2 regions of the Streptomyces sp. NPDC047982 genome follow, and region 1 is predicted to be linked to the other one. Evidence: riboswitches for the same ligand, from Rfam matches in the RefSeq annotation. Region 1 holds a riboswitch; the other holds the start of a gene.
The links. Region 1 has a riboswitch for glycine ahead of gcvP (aminomethyl-transferring glycine dehydrogenase). Riboswitches for the same ligand answer to the same signal wherever they lie in the genome.
Positions count from the first base shown of each region.

Region 2: linked by a shared signal. The riboswitch ahead of gcvT (glycine cleavage system aminomethyltransferase GcvT) and the one ahead of gcvP (aminomethyl-transferring glycine dehydrogenase) in region 1 are both predicted to bind glycine.

Region 1 covers NZ_JBIDBS010000018.1:163,632-170,744, reverse strand. The annotation lists gene ACGF2V_RS22650 (MerR family transcriptional regulator) at 1-113, shown strand, start outside; gene ACGF2V_RS22645 (bifunctional nuclease family protein) at 168-641, shown strand; gene ACGF2V_RS22640 (MerR family transcriptional regulator) at 822-1,439, shown strand; gene ACGF2V_RS22635 (DNA polymerase IV) at 1,498-2,958, shown strand; gene ACGF2V_RS22630 (PRC-barrel domain-containing protein) at 2,883-3,251, opposite strand; glycine riboswitch at 3,383-3,478, shown strand; gene gcvP (aminomethyl-transferring glycine dehydrogenase) at 3,672-6,557, shown strand; gene ACGF2V_RS22620 (DUF5999 family protein) at 6,644-6,850, opposite strand.
Region 2 covers NZ_JBIDBS010000009.1:213,277-220,389, forward strand. The annotation lists gene glyA (serine hydroxymethyltransferase) at 1-436, opposite strand, end outside; gene gcvH (glycine cleavage system protein GcvH) at 456-833, opposite strand; gene gcvT (glycine cleavage system aminomethyltransferase GcvT) at 967-2,133, opposite strand; glycine riboswitch at 2,279-2,377, opposite strand; gene ACGF2V_RS14155 (AAA family ATPase) at 2,533-3,240, shown strand; gene ACGF2V_RS14160 (enhanced serine sensitivity protein SseB) at 3,486-4,256, shown strand; gene ACGF2V_RS14165 (enhanced serine sensitivity protein SseB C-terminal domain-containing protein) at 4,454-5,224, shown strand; gene ACGF2V_RS14170 (ABC transporter permease) at 5,677-6,681, shown strand; gene ACGF2V_RS14175 (ABC transporter substrate-binding protein) at 6,777-7,113, shown strand, end outside.

The DNA of each region.
Region 1 (7,113 bases):
GGAATCCGCAGACCAGAGCCCATGCGGAGGCCACGGCGAGAGAGCTCGCGGAACTGTCCGTACGACTCCATTCCGCCCTGGTGCAGACCGCCCTGCGGGTCCGCCTCCACTGACCACGTCGTCGCCCCGACTACCCAAACCTGCCGAGCACGTCCTAGGGTTGCTGTGTGAACGAGCTCGACGTTGTGGGTGTCCGGGTGGAGATGCCCTCCAATCAACCGATCGTGCTCCTGCGTGAAGTGGGAGGCGACCGGTTCCTCCCCATCTGGATCGGTCCTGGTGAGGCGACCGCGATTGCGTTCGCCCAGCAAGGCATGGCTCCGGCCAGGCCCCTGACACACGACCTCTTCAAGGATGTGCTCCAGGCAGTCGGACAGGAGCTGAAGGAGGTCCGCATCACGGATCTGCGGGAGGGGGTCTTCTACGCGGAGCTGGTCTTCGCCAGCGGGGTCGAGGTGAGCGCACGCCCCTCCGACGCCATAGCCCTCGCACTGCGGACCGGAACGCCGATCTACGGCAGCGACGGCGTGCTGGACGACGCGGGCATCGCCATTCCGGACGAGCAGGAGGACGAGGTGGAGAAGTTCCGCGAGTTCCTCGACCAGATCTCACCGGAGGACTTCGGCACCAGCAGCCAGTAGCCGTCAGTCCGTAACCGTCCGCGGGGCTGCCGACAGCGCATCCGACAAGCCCTTCCCGCTCGCACGGTACGGAAACCACCCTCAGGGTGATTATCACTCGGCGTGCCGAGTGTGGCGATCGTTGACGCACCCCGAGTGACTGCCTACCTTCGAGGTGGCAGGTCAAGGACGGAGGTCGGCGTGAGAAGCAGCGGCGACGGTACGGCAGTCGGTGGGCCGTATCCGCAGCAGGGGAGTACGACCGGCCACACCATCGGGCAATCGGTGAAACCGGCTGCGGTGGCAGGGGGCGGAGTGACATCGGCCGACGACATCGGCTATCGGGGACCGACGGCCTGCGCAGCCGCAGGGATCACTTACCGGCAGCTCGACTACTGGGCGCGCACGGGCCTGGTCGAGCCGAGCGTGCGCCCTGCCTACGGCTCGGGCACGCAGCGGCTCTACAGCTTCCGCGACGTCGTCCTGCTGAAGATCGTGAAGCGCTTCCTGGACACGGGCGTAGCCCTGCAGAACATCCGCACGACGGTGCAGCACCTCCGAGCCCGGGGGTTCCAGGACCTGGAGCGGATGACGTTGATGAGTGACGGGGCCACGGTCTACGAGTGTTCCTCGCCCGACGAGGTCGTCGACCTGCTCCAGGGCGGCCAGGGCGTCTTCGGGATCGCCGTGGGTGTGGTGTGGCACGACGTCGACGCCGCCCTGTCGCAGCTGCACGGCGAGCGGGTGGACACCGGCGAGACGCTGATCGGGAACAATCCCACGGACGAACTGGCACGGCGGCGCAACCGCGCCGGATGACCGCGCCGGGGGACCGGGACACGGCGATTGTCAGTGCCATGGGGCAGCATCGGAAGATGTGAGAGCCGCGCCCACCATCCTGCATCTCGACATGGATGCCTTCTACGCCTCCGCGGAGCAGGCGGCGAAGCCCAGCCTGCGTGGCAAACCGGTCGTGGTGGGTGGCCTGGGGCCGCGCGGGGTCGTCGCGACCGCGTCGTACGAGGCCCGGCGCTTCGGGGTGCACTCGGCGATGCCCATGGCGCAGGCGCGGCGCCTGGCGCCCAACGCGGCCTATCTGGTGCCCCGCTTCCATCTGTACCGAGCGGTCAGTGACCAGGTGATGGAGCTCCTGAGACGGCTCTCCCCGCTGGTGGAACCGCTCAGCCTGGACGAGGCGTTCGTCGACCTGGAAGCCGGCGGGGTGGCCGACGACACGGCCTGCGCGCTGGCGATCGGGAAGGAGCTGCGCGCGGTCATCGAGGCCGTCACCGGGCTCACCGGCTCGGTCGGACTCGCGGGGTCCAAGATGCTGGCCAAGATCGCGTCGGAGGAGGCGAAACCGAACGGTCTGCGGCTCATCGAACCGGGGACGGAGCGGGCCCTGCTCGCGCCCAAGCCCGTGCGGATCCTCCCCGGCGTCGGTCCCGCGACGGCCGACCATCTGCGCCGGGCCGGGATGACGACGGTCGACGACCTGGCCGAGGCGGGCGAGGCGGAGCTCGTACGGCTGCTCGGCAAGGCGCATGGCGAGTCGTTGTACCGCATGGCCCTCGGGCACGACGACCGGCCCGTGGTCGCCGAACGCGACGCGAAGTCGGTGTCGGTCGAGGACACCTTCGACACGGACCTGCACGATCGGGTACGGGTCAGGACGGAGGTGGAGCGGCTGGCCGACCGGTGCGTCCGGCGGCTGCGGGGAGCGGGACGGTCCGGGCGCACGGTGGTGCTGAAGGTGCGGCGCTACGACTTCTCCACGCTCACGAGGTCCGAGACGCTGCGCGGGCCCACGGACGACCCCGCGGTGGTCCGGGAGGCCGCCGCGAGGCTCCTGGAGGCCGTCGACACCACCGGGGGCGTGCGACTCCTGGGGGTGGGGGTCACGGGCCTCGCCGACTACACCCAGGAGGACCTGTTCGCCCAAGCCGCCGGTGAGCGGGCCGCCGCCGAGGACACGGCCGGTACGGACGCGGAAGAGGGGTACGAGCCGGACGGTGCGGTGGCCGGTGCGCCCGAGGAGACGCCGGAGACCGCCGAACGGCTCGCGGCCAGGGGCTGGCCCGCCGGCCACGACGTCCACCACGACACCTACGGCCATGGCTGGGTGCAGGGCAGCGGGCTCGGCCGGGTGACGGTCCGGTTCGAGGAACCGGGGTCGGCGCCCGGGCGGGTGCGGACGTTCCGGACCGACGACCCGGAGCTGCGGCCGGCCGAGCCGATGCCACTCGTGCGCGATCCGGCGGACTACTCCTCCTGGCCCGCCAGCTTCCCGAAGTCACTGTCCGCGGAGGTCTCCCCGGCCGAGGAGTCGAGGCCGTAGTGCCGGTAGAGCTGAAGCTCCTGGTCCGGTGAGAGGTGGCGGCCGACACCGAAGTCGGGCGCTTCCTTGATCAGTGCGCGGTCGAAGGGGACGCGGAGTGTGTCCTCCACGAATTCGCTGGGTTCCAGCGGGACGAACGCGTCCCGGCTGAAGAGTCCGGTGCGTACGGCCGCCCACTCGGGCACGCCGGTCGCGTCGTCGAGGTACACCTCGTCCACGGTTCCGATCTTGGTGCCCTTGCGGTCGAACGCCTTGCGGCCGATCAGGCTGCGCGGATCGATGTCGGTCTGCACGATCCCTCCCACTGGTCGCGGCTACTCCACAAGCACTGGCTACTCCACAAGCACTACGGAAAGGCACAATCGAGGGGTTGGCCACTCGAGAACTCCGTCACGAACCCCGCTGGTAGGCTGGTGACGGCCGCTGACCCCGTGCGGGAGAGCCTCCGGAACCGATCCGGAGGCGCCGAAGGAGCAAATCCTCCCCGGAATCTCTCAGGCCCCCGTACCGCACGGACGAGGTCACTCTGGAAAGCAGGGCGGGTCCCGTGCGGCCGAGTGCCGGTTCGGTTCCCTTCCTCACCGACGGTGAAAGCCGGTGTGCCCCAGGCACGCCGGTGAAGCTCTCAGGTCGCGATGACAGAGGGGGAGGCCGTTCGGGCACCCGCGCCGCGGTGCCCCTCGCAGGTCGTGACAGACCAGGAGGCCTCCACCATGACCCCCCGTCGCAGTCCGCTCTCCCAGCTGGAGCAGGGCATTCCGTTCGAACAGCGCCACATCGGTCCCGATGCCGAGGCACAGTCGAAGATGCTCGCCCAGGTCGGTTACGGATCGCTGGACGAGCTGACCGCGGCCGCGGTGCCCGACGTCATCAAGAGCGCCGAGGCGCTCGGCCTGCCGGACGCTCGCACCGAGGCCGAGGTCCTTGCCGAGCTGCGCGCCCTGGCCGACCGCAACCAGGTGCTGGCCCCGATGATCGGGCTCGGCTACTACGGCACCTTCACGCCGCCGGTGATCCTCCGCAACGTCATGGAGAACCCCGCCTGGTACACGGCCTACACGCCGTACCAGCCGGAGATCTCGCAGGGTCGGCTGGAGGCGCTGCTCAACTTCCAGACCATGGTCGCCGACCTCACCGGGCTGCCCACCTCCGGCGCATCCCTGCTCGACGAGGGCACCGCGGCCGCCGAGGCGATGGCGCTCTCGCGGCGGGTCGGCAAGGTCAAGGACGGCGTCTTCCTGGTCGACGCCGACGCCCTGCCGCAGACGATCGCCGTCATCGAAACCCGCGCCGAACCGACCGGTGTGGAGGTCGTCGTCGCCGACCTCACCGACGGCATCCCCGCCGAAGTCGCCGAGCGGGGCGTCTTCGGCGTCCTCCTGCAGTACCCGGGCGCGTCCGGCACGGTACGCGACCCCCGGCGCGTCATCGAGCAGGCCCACGGACTCGGCGCGGTCGTCACCGTCGCCGCCGACCTGCTGGCCCTCACGCTGCTCACCTCGCCGGGCGAGCTGGGCGCCGACATCGCCGTCGGCACCACGCAGCGCTTCGGCGTCCCCATGGGCTTCGGGGGACCGCACGCCGGCTACATGGCCGTACGCGAGAAGTTCGCCCGCAGCCTGCCGGGACGCCTCGTCGGCGTCTCCGTCGACGCGGACGGCAACAAGGCGTACCGGCTGGCCCTCCAGACCCGCGAGCAGCACATCCGCCGCGAGAAGGCCACCAGCAACATCTGCACCGCACAGGTGCTGCTCGCCGTGATGGCCGGGATGTACGCCGTCTACCACGGCCCCGACGGCCTGCGGCTGATCGCCCGGCGCACCCACCGCTACGCGACGGTCCTCGCCGCAGGGCTGCGCGCCTCCGGTGCCGACGTCGTGACCGACAGCTACTTCGACACCCTCACCGTGCGCGTCCCGGGCAGGGCCGCCGACGTCGTGGCCGGTGCCCGCGAGCGCGGGGTCAACCTGCGGCTCGTCGACGCGGACCTGGTGTCCGTCGCCTGCGACGAGACCACCACGCGTGCGCAGATCGCCGCCGTCTGGGCCGCCTTCGGCGCCGAGGGCGACATCGACGCGCTGGACGCCGAGGCCGCCGACGCGCTGCCCGAGGACCTGCTGCGAACCGGCGAGTTCCTCACGCACCCGGTCTTCCACCAGCACCGTTCCGAGACAGCCATGCTGCGCTACCTGCGCGGGCTCGCCGACCGGGACTACGCCCTGGACCGCGGCATGATCCCGCTCGGCTCCTGCACCATGAAGCTGAACGCGACGACCGAGATGGAGCCGATCACCTGGCCCGAGTTCGGTGCGCTGCACCCCTTCGCCCCGGTCGACCAGGCGCAGGGCTTCCTCACCCTCATCCGTGAGCTGGAGGAGCGCCTCGCCGAGGTCACCGGCTACGACACGGTGTCGATCCAGCCGAACGCCGGCTCGCAGGGAGAGTTCGCGGGCCTGCTGGCCGTGCGCGCCTACCACCGGGCCAACGGTGACGACCAGCGGACCGTCTGTCTCATTCCGTCCTCCGCGCACGGCACCAACGCCGCCAGCGCGGTGATGGCCGGCATGAAGGTCGTCGTGGTGAAGACCGCCGACGACGGCGAGGTCGACGTCGAGGACCTGCGCGCCAAGATCGAGAAGCACCGCGACGAGCTCGCCGTGCTCATGATCACCTACCCGTCGACGCACGGTGTGTTCGAGGAGCACGTCGCGGACATCTGCGCAGAGGTGCACGACGCCGGTGGTCAGGTCTACGTGGACGGCGCCAACCTCAACGCCCTGGTCGGCCTCGCGAAGCCGGGCCGGTTCGGCGGCGACGTCTCGCACCTGAACCTGCACAAGACCTTCTGCATCCCGCACGGCGGCGGCGGCCCCGGCGTGGGCCCGGTCGGTGTGCGCGCACACCTCGCGCCGTACCTGCCCAACCACCCGCTGCAGCCCGCCGCGGGCCCCGCGACCGGGGTCGGACCGATCTCGGCCGCTCCGTGGGGTTCGGCCGGCATCCTGCCCATCTCCTGGACGTACGTCCGCCTGATGGGCGGGGAGGGCCTCAAGCGCGCGACACAGGTCGCCGTGCTCGCCGCCAACTACATCGCCAAGCGGCTCGAACCGCACTTCCCGATCCTCTACAGCGGCCCGGCGGGCCTGGTCGCCCACGAGTGCATCGTGGACCTCCGGCCCCTCTCCAAGGCCACCGGCGTCAGCGTCGACGACGTCGCCAAGCGGCTGATCGACTACGGCTTCCACGCGCCGACCATGTCGTTCCCGGTCGCCGGGACGCTGATGATCGAGCCGACCGAGAGCGAGAACCTCGCGGAACTCGACCGCTTCTGCGACACGATGATCGCCATTCGCGGCGAGATCGAGAAGGTGGCCTCGGGGGAGTGGAGCGCGGACGACAACCCGCTGCGCAACGCACCGCACACCGCCGCGATGCTGGGCGGGGAGTGGGAGCACGGCTACAGCCGTGAGCAGGCCGTCTTCCCGGCCGGTGTCTCCGCCGCCGGCAAGTACTGGCCGCCGGTGCGCAGGATCGACGGCGCCTTCGGCGACCGCAACCTCGTCTGCTCCTGCCCGCCACTGGACGAGTACGACAACTGACACACGTGCGTCCGGGCATGACGCGGACGCGGGTCGGGGCCGGTGCGGAGAGATCTCCGGGCCGGCCCCCGTCGTATCGGCCGCGGTCAGGCGGCCCGCAGCACCCGGTCGGTCGCCGACGGCCGATGGGGGGCGATGATCTGCCCGTCCGGGAGCAGCTCACCGGTGTCCTCGAAGAGCAGGACACCGTTGCACAGCAGGCTCCATCCCTGTTCCGGGTGGTGCGCCACGAGGCGGGCGGCTTCCCGGTCGGGTGAGTCGGCGGTGGGGCAGGGTGGCTGATGCTGGCACATGGGTGGGTTCTTTCGTTGCGTCGTGGTGAATGTCCCGCGGCTCGTCGAGGTGTTCATGGCCGCTCCCCCGTATCGACAGGTCTGGTCCCAGTGTTGCCCCACGGGCGCCATTCCGCAGGGATTTCGCGGCAGTACGTCCGTCTCCTCCGATGACGCGTCACCCGGCCGGACGGTTCAGCGCAATTGCACTGTCCTTTCGGGTGGTTCGGGGTGGTCGGACCGGGCTAGTGCCCCTCGCGGCAAGGTTTGCCCGGTCGCGCCGT
Region 2 (7,113 bases), on a different contig from region 1:
GGTACGGGACCACGTTGTAGAGCTTGCCGGAGAAGTTGATCTTCATGCCGTGGGTCAGGTGACCGCCGTGGGCCAGGTTCAGGCCCATGATCGTGTCGCCCGGCTTCAGCAGCGCGAACATCGCGGCGGCGTTGGCCTGCGCTCCCGAGTGCGGCTGGACGTTCGCGGCCTCGGCGCCGAACAGCGCCTTGATCCGGTCGATGGCGATCTGCTCGACGACGTCGACGTGCTCGCAGCCGCCGTAGTAACGGCGGCCGGGGTAGCCCTCGGCGTACTTGTTGGTGAGTACGGAGCCCTGGGCCTCCATGACCGCGACCGGAGCGAAGTTCTCCGAGGCGATCATCTCGAGGGTGGACTGCTGGCGGTGGAGCTCGGCGTCGACGGCGGCGGCGACGTCCGGGTCCAGCTCGTGGAGGGAGGAGTTGAGAAGCGACATCAGGTGGTCCCTTGGGGTCTCAGTTGCCGGAGAACTCGGTGTACTCGTCGGCGGAGAGCAGGTCCTTCGGCTCCTCCGCGACACGTACCTTGAACAGCCAGCCGCCTTCGAAGGGAGCGGAGTTCACCAGCGACGGGTCGTCCACGACGTCCTGGTTCGCGGCGGTGACCTCGCCGGTCACCGGCGAGTACAGGTCGCTCACCGACTTGGTCGACTCCAGTTCGCCGCAGGTCTCGCCCGCGGTCACCGTGTCGCCGACCTCGGGGAGCTGCGCGTAGACGACGTCACCGAGCGCGTTGGCGGCGAACTCGGTGATGCCGATCGTGGCGACACCGTCCTCGGCGGCCGACAGCCACTCGTGCTCCTTGCTGTAACGCAGCTGCTGGGGGTTGCTCATGACCTGAATTCTCCTGTACGCGGGGGAGTGCTGATGAACGGTGGTCTTACGGTATGAGACGCGATTACGTCACTTTTGGGCGTGCGGAGGCCGCTCGCGGCGCCGGGACCTCTTCCGGCACCGCGGACGGGCGTCACTTCCGGCGCTTGTAGAACGGCAGTGCCACGACCTGGTACGGCTCGTGGTTGCCCCGGATGTCCACTCCGACGCCCTCGGCGCCGGGCGTGGCGTGGGCGACGTCGACGTACGCGATGGCGATCGGCTTGCCGAGCGTGGGCGACGGGGCGCCCGAGGTCACCTCGCCGACGACCTCGCCGCCGACGACCACGCGGTAGCCGGCGCGCGGCACCCGGCGGCCCTCGGCGACCAGCCCGACGAGCTTGCGGGGCGGGGCGGTCTCGGCGCGCTCGGCGGCGGCCTTCAGGGCCTCGCGGCCGACGAAGTCGCCCTCCTTCTCGAACTTCACGACCCGGCCGAGACCGGCGTCGAACGGGGTCAGCGCGGTGGTCAGCTCGTGGCCGTAGAGCGGCATGCCCGCCTCCAGGCGCAGCGTGTCGCGGCAGGAGAGTCCGCACGGGACCAGGCCGTGCGGGGCGCCCGCCTCGGTGAGGGCCTTCCACAGCTGCTCGGCGTGCTCGGGCGCGACGAACAGTTCGAAGCCGTCCTCGCCGGTGTAGCCGGTACGGGCGATCAGCGCGGGGACACCGGCGACCGTGCCCGGCAGCCCGGCGTAGTACTTCAGACCGTCCAGATCGGCGTCGGTGACCGAGGCCAGGATGGCCGAGGAGGCGGGGCCCTGCACGGCGAGCAGCGCGTACGCGTCGCGGTCGTCGCGCACCTCGGCGTCGAAGCCCTCGGCCCGCGCGGTGAGCGCGTCCAGCACGATCTGGGCGTTGCCCGCGTTGGCGACGACCATGTACTCGGCCTCGCCCAGCCGGTACACGATCAGGTCGTCGAGGATGCCGCCGTCCTCGGCGCAGATCATGGTGTAACGGGCGCGGCCGACGGCGACGGTGCCGATGTTGCCGACCAGCGCGAAGTTCAGGAAGTCCACCGCACCGGGGCCGGTGACGGTGATCTCACCCATGTGCGACAGGTCGAAGAGGCCGGCCTTGGTACGGACCGCGTTGTGCTCGTCGCGCTCGCTGGCGTACCGCAGCGGCATGTCCCAGCCCGCGAAGTCGGTCATGGTCGCGCCCAGCGAACGGTGCAGGGCCTGAATGGGGCTGTGGCGCGAAGCGCCTTCGGACAGGGTGGTGGTGGGAGACGGGTGGGCTGTACGGCGGGGTGCGGTGGTCATGGTGTGGCTCCCGGGGGCACGACGGCGAGGACGATCCCTCCCCATCTGTCATCGGAACCTGAGAGGTTCGCCGAAAGCCCCGGAAGGGTCCGGTTCGGCTTGCACCTTGGGTGGAGCCGCCGAGCGGCCCGCTTTTCAGATCTGCCTCATCCGCGCGGTACGGGGCCTGAGAGATTCAAGGGAGGAACTTGCTCCTTCGGCGCCCGGCCCACGCGGTGAACCGGAACTCTCCCGCGCGGATTCAAACGGCCTGTATGCAGTTGGCCGGGCCATCATCGCACGCATCGCGCCGGAGTGGAGCCCCGGTCCCCGGGGCAGTTCAACGGCGTGGACGGTTGTGTCGCATTACCACTTCTTTACACTTCGGCCATGGGCGGACATCCGACAGGGGGGCGGGCGATGACGTCACGGCGGTACGCGACGACCGCGGGGGCCGCGCACGGCGCGATGCCCGCGCAGGCCGGGGCCTCGGCCGGGGCGGCGCTCGGCCGTCCCGAGCCGGTCGTGCGCGACCTGCGGCGACGCGGCGGACACACCCCGCGCGGCCTGTGCTTCGCGGCGGGCGACGTGGTGGTGGTCTCCGGGCTGCCCGGCAGCGGCAAATCCACCCTCATCCGGCGCGCGGCCACGGTCCGCGCCATCGATTCGCAGGACACCCGGGACCGCTGGGCGCGGCTGATGCCCCGCCTGCTTCCGTACGCCCTCTACCGCCCTCTCGTCCGCCTCGCCCACTATGCGGGGCTGCGGCGGGCGCTGCGCTCGGGCGAGTCCGTCGTCGTGCACGACTGCGGAACGCAGGCATGGGTACGCCGCTGGCTGGCCCGTGACGCACGGCGCCGGGGCCGGGACCTCCACCTGCTCCTGCTCGACGTCACGCCGCGGACCGCGCGCGAGGGACAGCGAGAACGCGGCCGGGGCGTTTCCGGGTACGCGTTCGCCCGGCACCGCAGGGCCGTGGGCCGGCTGCTGCGGGACGCCGAGAAGGGGCTGCTGCCGTCCGGCTGCGCCTCGGCGGTGCTCCTGGACCGGGAGGCGGCGGGGCTGCTGGACCACATCACGTTCACGGAGCCCGGAGCGGGCCCGGACGACCTCCGGGAGGGACGCTGACGACCTCGGGACGGCAGGGGGCGGGCCGGCGCCGCCCCGCGACTGCGCTTGCCGCGTCGCCGTCGGTCCTCCCCGGGGTCCCGGCTTCGCTCGACCTGGGGGAGACCCCCTCCGCGCCGCATCGACTCCCCCCTGCACCTCGCGATCGAAGCCGCACGACGACGCTCCCTGATCCGCCCTGCCGCCCCAGGTCGTAACCTTCTGCCGGAAGGCTCGGGCAGGAGCTCGGGAAAGAAGGGGAAGCAGTGGACATTCCGGCGCAGGTCCAGTCCCATCCGCAGGGCGGATGGCCGGCCAACGAGCTCGAAGAGGTGCTGATGGCCTCGGTGGGAGTCGCGGAGGCCGGCGGGCGCCTCGTCGAGGTGCTCGGGCGCAGCCACGTATGGGTGCCGCTGCCGGGCGGCGGCGGCCCCGACTCCACGGACCTCGACCTGCCGACGCTGGAGATCGACGGAGCCGCGTACGTCCCCGTCTTCAGCTCCGAAGAGCAGTTCCTCGGCTGCGTCGGCGACCGGATGTCCTACACCGTCGCCCCCGCCGTCGAATTCGCCCGCGGCCTGCCCCCGCAGCTCGGCATCGCCGTGAACCCCGGCGGCGTGGTCGGGATGCCGCTCCCGCCGCCCGCCGTGGCCGAGCTCTGCCGCTCCGGACGCACCCCGCTGGACGGACCGGCCACCGGAGGCCGGGTCCGCCTGTACGAGCCGGACTGGCAGGAGGAGCCTGTCGACTTCCTCTCCGCCGCCGCCGGGGAATTCGAGGAGAGCGGCGTCGTGCTCACCGCCCGCCGCACGCTGGCCAGCATCGAGGGCGGCGACCCCGTCCTCTTCATCGGCGTCGAGTTCGCCGCCTGGGACGAGGCCGCGCGCGACGCCCCGATGGACGCGCTGGGCCGCGCGCTCGGCCGCGTGACGGTGCCCTGGCCGGTCAACCTGGTCCTGCTCGACGTGGCGCAGGACCCGGTCGGGGACTGGATGCGGGAGCGGATCCGTCCGTTCTACCAGCGCGTCCCGCGGTAGCGAACGCCAGTGCGGGACGCGCGGTGGGCGGACCGCTCACCGCGCACGCCGCGGACCACCTTCCCGGCCCGAGGCGTCAAGTCGGTGTCAGGACCGGCACATAAGCTGGTTTCATGGCGGGTGTGACGGCATCATGCCGCGCCCGGGTGCCCCGGGAGCGGTGGGCCGGCACAGTGGATCGAAGAGGGGCGGAACCAGTGAGTGCGTCAGGCACCGCGGCGGCCGGGCAGGTCGAGCACATGCTGCGCCAAGTGACGCCCGGGCGCTACGACGCGTACGAGGCGTTGCTCCAGACACTCGCGAACGGCCGCGTCTGGATGCTTCTCTGGAACGGCCAGGCGGGTTCGCCCGACGCCCAGTACGGAAACATGGAGATCGACGGCCTCGGCTACGCCCCCTGCGTGACCTCCGCCCAGGAGCTCTCGGCCAGCGGCTGGACCCGGGCCCATGAGGTGGTCACCGGCCTCGACATCGCCCGCGCCCTGTTCCCCGACCGCTGGGGCATCTGGCTCAACCCGCACGCCCCCGGCGGCGGCGTCGGCATCCCCTGGCTGGACCTGCGCCGGATCGCCACCGGCCTGGAGCGGATGCCCGCCGGTCCGCTCCGGCTCACCGAGCCGGCCATCGAGATCCCGCAGTTCTACGCCCTGCTCGCGCAGAACGCCCACCGCACTCCCGCGATCCGCTCGCTGCGCCGCGCCTGGGTGCAGCCCGCGCTCGGGACGGCGTACCTCGCCATCGGCCTCGACCTGTACGACACGAGCCGGCCGTCCGTCGACGCGGTGCGCGCGATGATGCGGCAGTCGGTCGCCGCGGTTCCGGAGGGTCTGCCCGTCTCCACCGTCGCGATGTCCGACGAGTACGACCCGGTCGCGATGTGGCTGCGCGCCAACTCCCGTCCGTTCTACGACCGCGAGGCCCACGCCCCGGCGGCCGGCTACGGCTACCCGCCGCAGGGCGCGTACTGACACCGTCTCCGACGGGGGCGTGCGCCGTACCGCGCGACGCGTACGCGGGCGCCCGAGTACCCGTGCTTCACGACGAGTTGACTCCTGCCTCACGCCTTGAGCGCGGTCGCTCGACCGGAATGTCCCGACGTATGTCATGCGCCCTTCATGTCGCGCATCTCCGTTCAGGAACCGTCTGGTGGCGAAAGCGAAGAGTATGGGTTTCATCGCCACGTTGAACCTCAACTGGCCTGTGTTCGGGGGCCGTTCAGTTCCGTCCGGATAACGGATCACCCCGGTCCGCATCACGGTTAGGCATCCATTCGCCTGTCGGTATGGCTACCGCGCGCGGCGGCGATGAAGACTCCCGCAGCAAGGGCGTCTTGCCGCCTCCGCGTACGACTTGACTGATCCGTGCCGCACAGCGGCCAGTTCGGCCCGGCCACCGCCGGTTGAGAGGGGTCCTTGCCACGATGACGGCACCACTGCACGAGCCGACCACGGAGACGGATCCGCACGCGACCGGTGGGCCCGCGGCCGGCTCCGGGGCGAAGAAGGTCGAGGGGCGGTCCCTCAAGCAGATCGCCTGGAGCCGCCTCAAGCAGGACAAGGTCGCTCTGACGGGTGGCATCGTTGTCCTCTTCCTGATCGCGGTGGCGGTCTTCGCGCCGGTGATCGTCTCCCTGCTGGGGCACCCGCCGAACGACTTCCACCAGGACGAGCTCGATCCGCTCACCAACCTCCCCACGGGGCCGCTGGGCGGCATGAGCAGCGACTTCCTCTTCGGGGTCGAGCCCAACAAGGGACGCGACGTCTTCAGCCGGATCGTCTACGGCGCCCGCATCTCGCTGCTCGTGGCGTTCCTGGCGGCCCTGGTCGCCGTGGCGCTGGGCACGCTCTTCGGCATCGTCGCCGGGTACTTCGGCGGCTGGATCGACGCCGTGATCAGCCGCGTGATGGACGTGCTGCTCTCCTTCCCGCAACTGCTCTTCATCATCTCCCTGGTCTCCGTCCTCCCCGACGACCTGCTCGGCCTCACCGGCAGCGGGGTGCGTATCGCCGTACTCGTCGCCGTCATCGGCTTCTTCGGCTGGCCGTACGTGGGACGCATCGTCCGGGGGCAGACGCTGTCGCTGCGCGAACGCGAGTACGTGGAGGCCGCGCGGAGCCTCGGCGGCGGGCGGGGGCACATCCTCTTCCGCGAACTGCTGCCGAACCTGGTGGCGCCGATCACCGTCTACGCGACGCTCATGATCCCCACCAACATCCTGACCGAAGCGGCCCTCAGCTTCCTCGGTGCCGGTGTCCGGCCGCCCACGGCCTCCTGGGGCGGCATGCTGCGCGACGCCCTGGAGACGTACGAGCACGACCCGATGTTCATGGTCTTTCCCGGCGTGACGATCTTCATCACCGTACTGGCCTTCAACCTCTTCGGGGACGGGCTGCGCGACGCCCTCGACCCCAAGGGGACCCGATGACCCACGACTTGCCCCTGCCGCACCGTCAGGTGGCTTCTCCCATGGTTCTCCGGCATGCAACGGCCTGGGACCGCGATCTCGGAGGTTGCGAGAAAATGTCCACGGTTTCCACGAAAAGACGTCTCACCGCTGGTGCGGCTCTCGTGGTCGCGGCGCTGATGACCACCACGGCGTGCGGCGGCGGCGACGGCGACAGCGAGGGCGGCAGCGCGAAGGGCGCGGGCTTCAACGCGGCGTTCAACAAGGTCGCCAACCCGTCCACCAAAAAGGGCGGGACGCTGAAGATGGTCGGCAAGCAGGACCTGGACTCGGCCGACCCGCAGCGTGCCTACTACGGCATGGCCTGGGACTTCATGCGCTTCTACACCCGCCAGTTGGTCACGTACGACACCAAGCCGGGCGTCGCCTCGACCAAGCTGGTCGGTGACCTCG